Regions from separate parts of the Streptomyces sp. GS7 genome, predicted to be linked through region 2. Evidence: riboswitches for the same ligand, from Rfam matches in the RefSeq annotation. Region 2 holds a riboswitch; the other holds the start of a gene.
The links. Region 2 has a riboswitch for cyclic di-AMP ahead of GR130_RS35345 (C40 family peptidase). Riboswitches for the same ligand answer to the same signal wherever they lie in the genome.
Positions count from the first base shown of each region.

Region 1: another riboswitch for cyclic di-AMP. It lies ahead of GR130_RS30545 (M23 family metallopeptidase); the one in region 2 lies ahead of GR130_RS35345 (C40 family peptidase).

Region 1 covers NZ_CP047146.1:7,031,067-7,035,641, forward strand. Annotated here, with positions in the region: gene GR130_RS30535 (HPr family phosphocarrier protein) at 1-246, shown strand, start outside; gene GR130_RS30540 (GntR family transcriptional regulator) at 660-1,349, opposite strand; gene GR130_RS30545 (M23 family metallopeptidase) at 1,626-2,405, opposite strand; cyclic di-AMP (ydaO/yuaA leader) riboswitch at 2,418-2,574, opposite strand; gene GR130_RS30550 (M16 family metallopeptidase) at 2,932-4,314, opposite strand; gene GR130_RS30555 (M16 family metallopeptidase) at 4,353-4,575, opposite strand, start outside.
Region 2 covers NZ_CP047146.1:8,147,040-8,151,614, forward strand. Annotated here, with positions in the region: gene pcrA (DNA helicase PcrA) at 1-2,061, opposite strand, end outside; cyclic di-AMP (ydaO/yuaA leader) riboswitch at 2,411-2,580, shown strand; gene GR130_RS35345 (C40 family peptidase) at 2,589-3,713, shown strand; gene GR130_RS35350 (hypothetical protein) at 3,879-4,232, opposite strand.

The sequences.
Region 1 (4,575 bases), 1.1 Mb from region 2:
GGCCTGCACGCCCGCCCCGCGTCGATCTTCGTCCGTGCGGCCACCGCGTCCGGTGTCCCCATGACGATCGCCAAGGCCGATGGCAACCCCGTCAACGCGGCCTCCATGCTCGCCGTGCTCGGCCTGGGCGCCCAGGGTGGCGAGGAGATCGTGCTCGCCTCTGACGCCGAGGGCGCCGAGGCCGCGCTCGACCGCCTGGCCAAGCTGGTCACGGAGGGCCTGGAAGAGCTCCCCGAGACCGTCTGAAGCCACTCGAAGACTTCCGCGGACCCGCTCTCACCCGCCGGCCCGCCGGGACTTCCACCGATGCGGCCCCGCCGCGACGACCGGAAACGGTCGCGCGACGGGGCCGTTTCGCTGTCCTCGGTCCGGCACTCGGCACACAGGGCCGGCATGACGGGACCTCTGGCGCATCACGGAACCGCCGGCGAATACGGGAAGCGGATATCCGGACCGAACGACGCGGAAATTCAGCTCACGGGAAATGACATCCCGCGAGAATCAGCGACCATCTCGGGCGAAAAACGACGGAATACCGGACGCGCCTACCCATCCCCCGACACGCCCCGCGGAAATACAGAAACGCATTCCGGCCCGCACAGGAGTCATCGCGGCCCGCGCAAGAGCCTTTCCGTACCTCTTTGTATACGGCCCGCGTGTTAATTCCGCACACGCGCCGTGTTGACGGGCCGTTTCGAATCGCTCACGGCCGCCGCGGCGGGGCGCCGCAGCCGGTGCACCGGAAGGGAGCGCTCGATGTGGGCCGCCATCAGGGCACGGGCCCGTTCGGCGTCGCTCCGCGCCACCGCGTCCAGTACGGCGCCGTGTTCGTCCCAGGCGTCGGCGACCCGGGCCGTCGGCTCCACGACGTACATCCACTCGATCTTGCGCCGCAGTTGGGTGAGCAGCGCCGTGAGGCTGGAGCTGCCGGCCGCCTGGGCGAGCGTTTCATGGAACCAGCCGTCCAGTTGGCGCAGATCCGCGGGGTGACCGTGCCGGGCGCGCTCCCGGCCGAGCCGCACCAGGCCGCGGAGCACCTTGAGGTGGGCGGGGCTGCGGCGGACGGCCGCGCGGGCGGCGCCCATCGGCTCCAGGAGGGCGCGGATGTCCAGGAGGTCGGCTGCCTCCTGCTCGGTGGGTTCGGCGACGCAGGCGCCCGCGTGGTGGCGGGTGGTGACGAAGCCCTCGGACTGGAGGGTGCGCAGCGCTTCACGCACCGGGACTCTGGAGACTCCGTAACGCGCGGCGAGAATGTCCTCGATCAACCGGCTTCCCGGCGCGAGCACGCCGGAGACGATATCGTCGCGAATCGCTGTGCACACCGCATGCGCGGAAATGTGGCCTCGCATCGTCCGTGCCTCCGCCGTATTCCCCTCGAAACGCCGCCGATCGGCGCCTTTCCCTGACTCTATTCGACCAGGACGAGGTTTCCTGCGGATGCCGTGAATTTATCGATATTTTTTGGCCGATGCGGCGGAGGTCCAGTGGCCGGTGGACCGGCCGGACACCCGGCCCTGCGGAGACGGCGAGGGCGAATACGACCGGATGCGGCGGATACCGCGGAGCCCCGGCCCGTATGGGGGGCGGGCCGGAGCTCCTGGGGGACGCGCGATGCGGCGGGAAGGTCAGACGTTGACGCCGTGCGAGCGGAGGTAGGCGACGGGGTCGATATCCGAGCCGTACTCGGGGCCGGTGCGGGCCTCGAAGTGGAGGTGCGGACCGGTGGTGTTGCCGGTGTTGCCGGAGAGGGCGATCTGCTGGCCGGGGGTGACGGTCTGGCCGACGGAGACGCCGATGGACGACAGGTGACCGTATTGGGTGTACGTACCGTCGTTCATCTTGATCACGATGTTGTTGCCGTACGCACCGCCCCAGCCGGCCTCCACGACGGTGCCCGAGCCCACGGCGTGGACGGACGTCCCGTAGGCGGCGTGGAAGTCGATACCGGTGTGACTGCCCGAGGACCACAAGCCGCTCGACGCCTTGTACGGGGTGGAGACGTAGGAGCCGTCCACGGGGGCGACGAAGGTGTTGAGGCGCTTGCGCTCGGCCTCGCGGGCGGCGCGCTCCTTGGCCGCCCGCTCCGCCTCGGCCCTCTTCTTGGCCTCCTCGGCGCGCCGCTTGGCCTCGGCCTCGGCCTTCGCCTTCGCGGCGGCGGCCTCGGCTGCCGCCTGCTGCGCGTCGGCCTGGGCCTCGATCCGGCCGGCGAGCTCGTCACCCACGACGACGGCCTGCTGGAGTCCGGTGTCGTGGTGCGCCGCCTCGCCGGTGGCGGCCAGCGCGGGCGACGCCATGGAGGCGACGACACCGGAGACCGCGAAGGTGGCTATGCCGGCGATGTTGCGGGTCGTACGAGCGGTGCGGCTCGCACGGCGGTGCTTCCCGGTGGCACGGGTGAACGCCATGTACTGGCTGGTCCTTTCCTTCCCTCTCGCCTACCGGGTTAGCTGACGGGTTCGGAGCAGGAAGGTCTCCTACGGGCTCCTCCGGAGAGAGGCCCGATTCACCCCAAGGGACATGTGGGTCCCCGGCTCCCCTGGCTCGCGCCGTACGGGGACTCGGCGATGGCTGTCCGGTGCCACTGTTGTGGCGGTCTTGTGACGAACAGCCGGACCGACGCTAAACGGGACAACTTTCAATCGGCAAACAGAATCGGCTGTTTGTGCGAGACGCCACACCTCGGAAGGGCAACCAGCAGCGCGGGACGGGACATCGGCGGCACGGACCCGCAACGCGGAAGCGGGCCGGCGGTACGGACGCGACACGCGGCGTACCCGTCCGGCAAGAGCACAGTGACACGTGGAAACGGGCTGCGGGCTCGCTGCGGCCGGCGGCGGACATGCGACGGCTCCCGTGGCGGGTGACCACCACGGGAGCCGCTCTGACGCCACGTGACCAGCCGTCGCACGACGGGCAGTCATGCCGCGGACGCTAGCCGCCGACGACCGTCACCTCGCCGATCCCCAGCGCCTTGACGGGCTCCACGATCTGCTCCGCGTCGCCCACCAGAACCGTCACCAGGCGGTCCACCGGGAACGCGCTGACGGCCGCCGCGGTCGCCTCGACCGTGCCGGTCTCCGCGAGGCGGACGTACAACTGCGCCTGGAAGTCGTCCGGGAGGTGCTGCTCCACCTGGTCGGCGAGCGTGCCGGCGACGGCCGCCGCGGTCTCGTACTTCAGCGGCGCGACGCCGACGAGGTTCTGCACCGCGACATCGCGTTCGGCGTCGGTCAGCCCCTCTGCCGCGAGGGTGCGCAGCACCGTCCACAGGTCCTCAAGGGCCGGTCCCGTGGAGGCGGTGTCCACCGAGCCGCTGATGGCCAGCAGCGAGGCACCCGTGGCGCCCTCGGGGGACGAGGGTGCGGAGGACCGCAGCACCTGCCCGAAGGCGCGCACCCCGTAGGTGTAGCCCTTCTCCTCCCGCAGCACACGGTCCAGTCGGGAGGTGAGCGTGCCGCCCAGGCAGTACGTGCCGAGCACCTGCGCGGGCCACACCCGGTCGTGCCGGTCGGGTCCGGTCCGGCCGATGAGCAGCTGCGTCTGAACGGCGCCGGGTCGGTCCACGATCACCACCCGGCCGCTGTCGTCGGCGACGATCGGCGCGGGCTTCAGCGGCTCGGCGGTGGATCCGGTCCAGGCGCCCAGGGTGTCGGCGAGGGCCGCGTCCAGGTCGACGCCGGTGAAGTCGCCGACGATGACGGCGGTGCTCGTGGCGGGCCGCACATGCGCGTCGTAGAAGGCTCGGACGGCCCCGGCGTCGACGCGCGCCACGGTCTCCTCGGTGCCCTGGCGGGGCCGGGACATCCGGGCGGTGGCCGGGAACAGCTCCTTGGACAGCGCCATCGCGGCGCGCCGCGCCGGGTTGGCGAGCTCGTGCGGGATCTCGTCGAGGCGGTTGCGGACGAGCCGCTCGATCTCGCTGTCCGGGAAGGCGGGGGCGCGCAGCGCGTCGGCGAGCAGGGCGAGCGCACGCGGCAGCCGGGAGGCCGGAACCTCCAGGGAGACCCGAACGCCGGGGTGGTCGGCGTGCGCGTCCAAAGTGGCGCCGCAGCGCTCCAGCTCGGCCGCGAACTCCTCGGCGGTGTGCTTGTCGGTGCCCTCCGACAGGGCGCGCGCCATGATCGTGGCGACGCCGTCCAGGCCCTCGGGCTCGGCGTCCAGGGGGGCGACGAGGTTGATCTCGACGGCGACGACCTGCTGGCCGGGGCGGTGGCTGGTCAGGAGGGTGAGGCCGTTGGGCAGTTGGCTGCGCTCGGGGGCCGGGAACGCCCACGGCTTGGGCGCGCCCCCCTGGGGCTGCGGGTGGAAGTCCATGGTGCTCACAGGGGCGTCGTCGCGGGTGGTGGCGTCGTTCACTGCGCCGCCTCCTCTTCCTCGGTATCGGCGGCGTCGGTCTGCTCGGTGGGCTCGTAGACGAGCACGGCGCGGTTGTCGGGGCGCAGCCGGGCCTTGGCGACCGCCTGCACCTCCAGCGGGGAGATCTCCAGGACGCGCTGCACGGCGGTCAGCGCGAGCTGCGGATCGCCGAACAGGACGGCGAAGCGGCACAGTTCGTCCGCACGGCCACTGACCGTC
Region 2 (4,575 bases):
CGTGATGCCGACGTACGCCAGCCGGCGCTCCTCCTCCAGCTCCTTGGTCTGGCCCAGCGAGCGCATGTGCGGGAAGACGCCGTCCTCCATGCCGGTCAGGAAGACGACCGGGAACTCCAGGCCCTTGGCGGTGTGCAGTGTCATGAGGGTGATGACACCGGCGCCTTCCTCGTCCTCGTCCGGGATCTGGTCGGAGTCGGCGACCAGCGCGACCTGCTCCAGGAACTCGGCGAGCGTCCCGGGGCCGGGGGTGCCGGCCTCCGGTTCCTCCTCCGCACCGCGGTCCTGCTCGAACTCCAGGGCCACGGAGGCGAGTTCCTGGAGGTTCTCGATCCGGGTCTCGTCCTGGGGGTCGGTGGACGCCTGGAGTTCGGCCAGATAGCCCGTGCGCTCCAGGACCGCCTCCAGGATCGTGGCGGGGCCGGCCCCGGACTCCACGATCGTGCGCAGCTCCTCCATCAGGACGTTGAACCGCTTGACGGCGTTGGCGGAGCGGGCGGCCATCCCGTACGCCTCGTCGACGCGGCGCAGCGCCTGCGGGAAGGTGATCTTCTCGCGCGCGGAGAGGGCGTCGATCATGGCCTCGGCGCGCTCGCCGATGCCGCGCTTGGGGACGTTGAGGATCCGGCGCAGCGGGACGGTGTCCTCGGGGTTGGCGAGCACCCGGAGGTAGGCGAGGATGTCGCGCACCTCTTTGCGCTCGTAGAAGCGCACGCCGCCGACGACCTTGTAGGGCAGCCCGACCCGGATGAAGATCTCCTCGAAGACCCGGGACTGGGCGTTGGTGCGGTAGAAGACCGCGACGTCGCCGGCCTTGGCGTCGCCGGCGTCGGTGAGCCGGTCGATCTCGTCGGCGACGAACTGGGCCTCGTCGTGCTCGGTGTCGGCGACATAGCCGGTGATCTTGGCTCCGGCGCCGGCGTCCGTCCAGAGGTTCTTGGGGCGGCGGTTCTCGTTGCGCTCGATGACGGCGTTGGCGGCCGAGAGGATCGTCTGGGAGGAGCGGTAGTTCTGCTCCAGCAGGATCGTGGTCGCGTCGGGATAGTCCTCCTCGAACTGGAGGATGTTGCGGATCGTGGCGCCGCGGAAGGCGTAGATCGACTGGTCGGCGTCGCCGACCACGCACAGCTCGGCGGCGGGCGTCTCGGGCGTGCCCGGGCCGACCAGCTCGCGGACGAGGGTGTACTGGGCGTGGTTGGTGTCCTGGTACTCGTCGACGAGGACGTGGCGGAAGCGGCGGCGGTAGTGCTCGGCGACGTCCGGGAACGCCTGGAGGAGGTTGACCGTCGTCATGATGATGTCGTCGAAGTCCAGGGCGTTGGCCTCGCGGAGCCGCGCCTGGTACATCGCGTACGCCTCGGCCAGGGTCTTCTCGAAACCGTCGGCGGCCGTCCCCGCGAAGCTCTCCTCGTCGATGAGCTCGTTCTTGAGGTTGGAGATCTTCGCGCTGAAGGACTTGGGCGGGAAGCGCTTGGGATCCAGATCCAGATCGCGGCAGACCAGGGCCATCAGGCGCTTGGAGTCGGCCGCGTCGTAGATCGAGAAGGACGACGTGAAGCCGAGCTTCTTGGACTCGCGGCGCAGGATCCGGACGCAGGCGCTGTGGAAGGTGGAGACCCACATGGCGTTGGCTCGCGGGCCGACCAGGTCCGCCACGCGCTCCTTCATCTCGCCGGCTGCCTTGTTGGTGAAGGTGATCGCGAGGATCTGGCCGGGGTGGACGTGACGCTCGGCCAGCAGATGCGCGATGCGGTGGGTCAGCACCCGGGTCTTGCCGGAACCGGCGCCGGCGACGATCAGCAGCGGGCTGCCGGTGTGCGCCACGGCCGCCTTCTGCTGGTCGTTGAGCCCCTCCAGGAGCGCCGCCGCGTCGAGGACCGGGCGGGCGGCGCCGTCGCGGTAGTGCGCCTCCCTGGGCGCGGGCGCGTCGAACCTGCCGCCGAAGAGGTCGGCGGGCATCTCCTCCGGGGCCGGGCCGTGCTCGTCCTCGGGGGGCGGCGGGGGCTCCTCGTCCGAGGGCCCGAGGTCCGCCAGGAAGCTGTCGTCAAAGAGGCTGCTCATCGCCCACCGAGTCTAGGCCGCCGCACTGACAAGCGGTTGCGGAGTGGCCGATTGCGGCGGGGAAGTGAGGCGCGGAGGTCCCGGCGGCGGCCCTGCGGGGCTCGTGCGGGGCTCGGCCCCGGTTCCTTCCGTACGCGGCGCGACCGTGCACCGTACCAGCCCTGGCTCGGAACGGGCCGCCCGTAGGCGACTTCCACCGCAAGGAAACCGGAGCCACGTTCAGGTCACGAAAAGGTTTCGGGCATATCGAACATCAGCCTTCACAGGAGCCACACCGGTTGGCTACCGTCTCGCTCGGGCAGCCCGCCCTCCCCGCGAACGACAGCGTCCGCACGGGCCGCCCCCGCCGAGTCCGGCCCTGCCACCAGGCACCCGGAGCCGGGGACCCACCAGCACCACCGGGGTGAATCGATCGGTACGGCCGTCGCCAGGCGGACGTACGGACCGTAGGGCAAGCCTTCCGTCAGCGCCACCGCCCGAACCCGACAGCTAACCCGGTAGGCGGTCCACGGAAGGAGTCGCCGGCCTTGGCGTCGCATCGCAAGCCGCGAACCCACATACTCACCTCGCCCGGCAGCCGCCGCACGGCCGCCGGGCTCACCACCGCCGCCCTCGCCTCGGTGACCCTGCTCTCGCAGACCGCCAACGCGGCCCCCACGTCACCGAAGCCGTCCATCGAGGACGTCAAGCAGAAGGTCGACGGCCTCTACCAGCAGGCGGAGGTCGCCACCCAGAAGTACAACGCCGCCAAGGAGAAGGCGGACAGCCAGCAGCGGACCGTGAACCGCCTGCTCGACGAGGCCGCCAAGCGCGCGGAGAAGATGAACCAGTCCCGGCGCGAGCTGGGCACCTTCGCCTCGGCCCAGTACCAGACGGGCGGCATGAACCCGACGGCGCAGCTGATGCTCGCCAAGGACCCGCAGCAGTTCGTCGACCGCAACCACCTCATGGAGCGGCTGACCGGCCGGCAGAAGCAGACCGTCACCGCCTACGAGCAGGAGGCCGCGTCGGCGGCACGGCAGCGGGCCGAGGCGACCCGCAGCCTGGAGAGCCTCCAGCAGTCCCAGGAGTCCCTCAAGGAGAGCAAGCAGTCCGTGCAGGCCAAACTGGCCGAGGCCCGGCAGCTGCTGTCCCGGCTGACCGCCCAGGAGAAGGCGCGGCTGGCGGAACTGGAGCGCCAGAAGGAGCAGGAGGCCCAGCGCAAGGCCGCGGAACTGGCGCGCCAGCAGGCCCAGCAGCAGCGCCAGCAGCCCAGCGGCGGCGGTTCGAGCACCGGCTCGGGCTCGTCCGGCAGCAGCTCCTCCAGCAAGGCCGCGGAGGCGCTTGCTTTCGCCCGCGCCCAGATAGGCAAGCCGTACGTGTGGGGCGCCACCGGACCGAGCTCCTACGACTGCTCGGGCCTGACGCAGGCCGCTTACCGGGCCGCCGGAGTCGATCTGCCGCGGACGACCTGGGACCAGGTCAATGCCGGCACCCGGGTCTCCACCAGCGACCTCCAGCCCGGTGACCTGGTGTTCTTCTTCAGCGACATCAGCCACGTCGGGATGTACATCGGCAACGGCCAGATGATCCACGCCCCGCACCCGGGCGCCAGCGTCCGCGTCGAGTCGATCTACTACATGCCGATCTACGGAAGCGTCCGGCTCAGCTGACCGGCCCGCACTCCCCCTCCTCCCCCCACACGCCACCGCGCGGCCATCCTCCGCCTCCGGGTACGGAGCGGGATGACCGCGCGGTGAGTCGTCTCTGCGGCGGGGGCCTCAGCTGGTCCTCCGGGGCTCGGCTCCGGAGGACCGCGATGGCTCAGGTCCAGGGACTCAGGTCCAGAGGACCGCGATGAAGATGTTGAGCATCGTGAGCCCGCCGACCGCGCCGAAGAGCGGCTTGGCGATCTTCTCCTCGTCCCGCTTGACGTAGACCAGCGCCAGGATCACCACCAGGACGGCCATCTTGATGCCGATCTTGATGTTGTTGACCGGATGATCCTGCATCTGGTTCAGGCCGACCAGCGCGACGCCGGTGACCAGCATCGTCAGCGCGCCGTGCAGCATGCCCGGCACGAAGCGGGCGGTGCCCGCGCCCATCGCCTTCATCTGGGTCAGGAAACCGCCGAGCAGGGCGGCGATACCGATGATGTGCAGGGCGACGAAGATATTGATTACTACGTCCATAGTGGTGGATCGTAGCCGCCCCCTAGCACGGCCTTTCCGGCAGGGCGCCCGCAATCACCGCATCGGTCACCGCAGGCCGCTCCCGGCCGCCCGGCGCCGGAACCCCGGTCACCCCCGCACACTCAAGAGTCGGAAACGAACAATGCCGGGCAACCCGGCGCCCACCCGTGACGTGCGCGCTTAGCGTCCTCTCGCAGGCAACCGCCGGCGCACCGCCCGTCGTCGCTCACGGCTCATCGATGACGGCCCTGGTCGCCGTCACGGCTCCGGTCGCCGTCACGGTCGCCCCCCTGACACGTCCGTTCCCCGAGGGAAGGAAGTGACGGCCCCCGTGGCGTCGCAC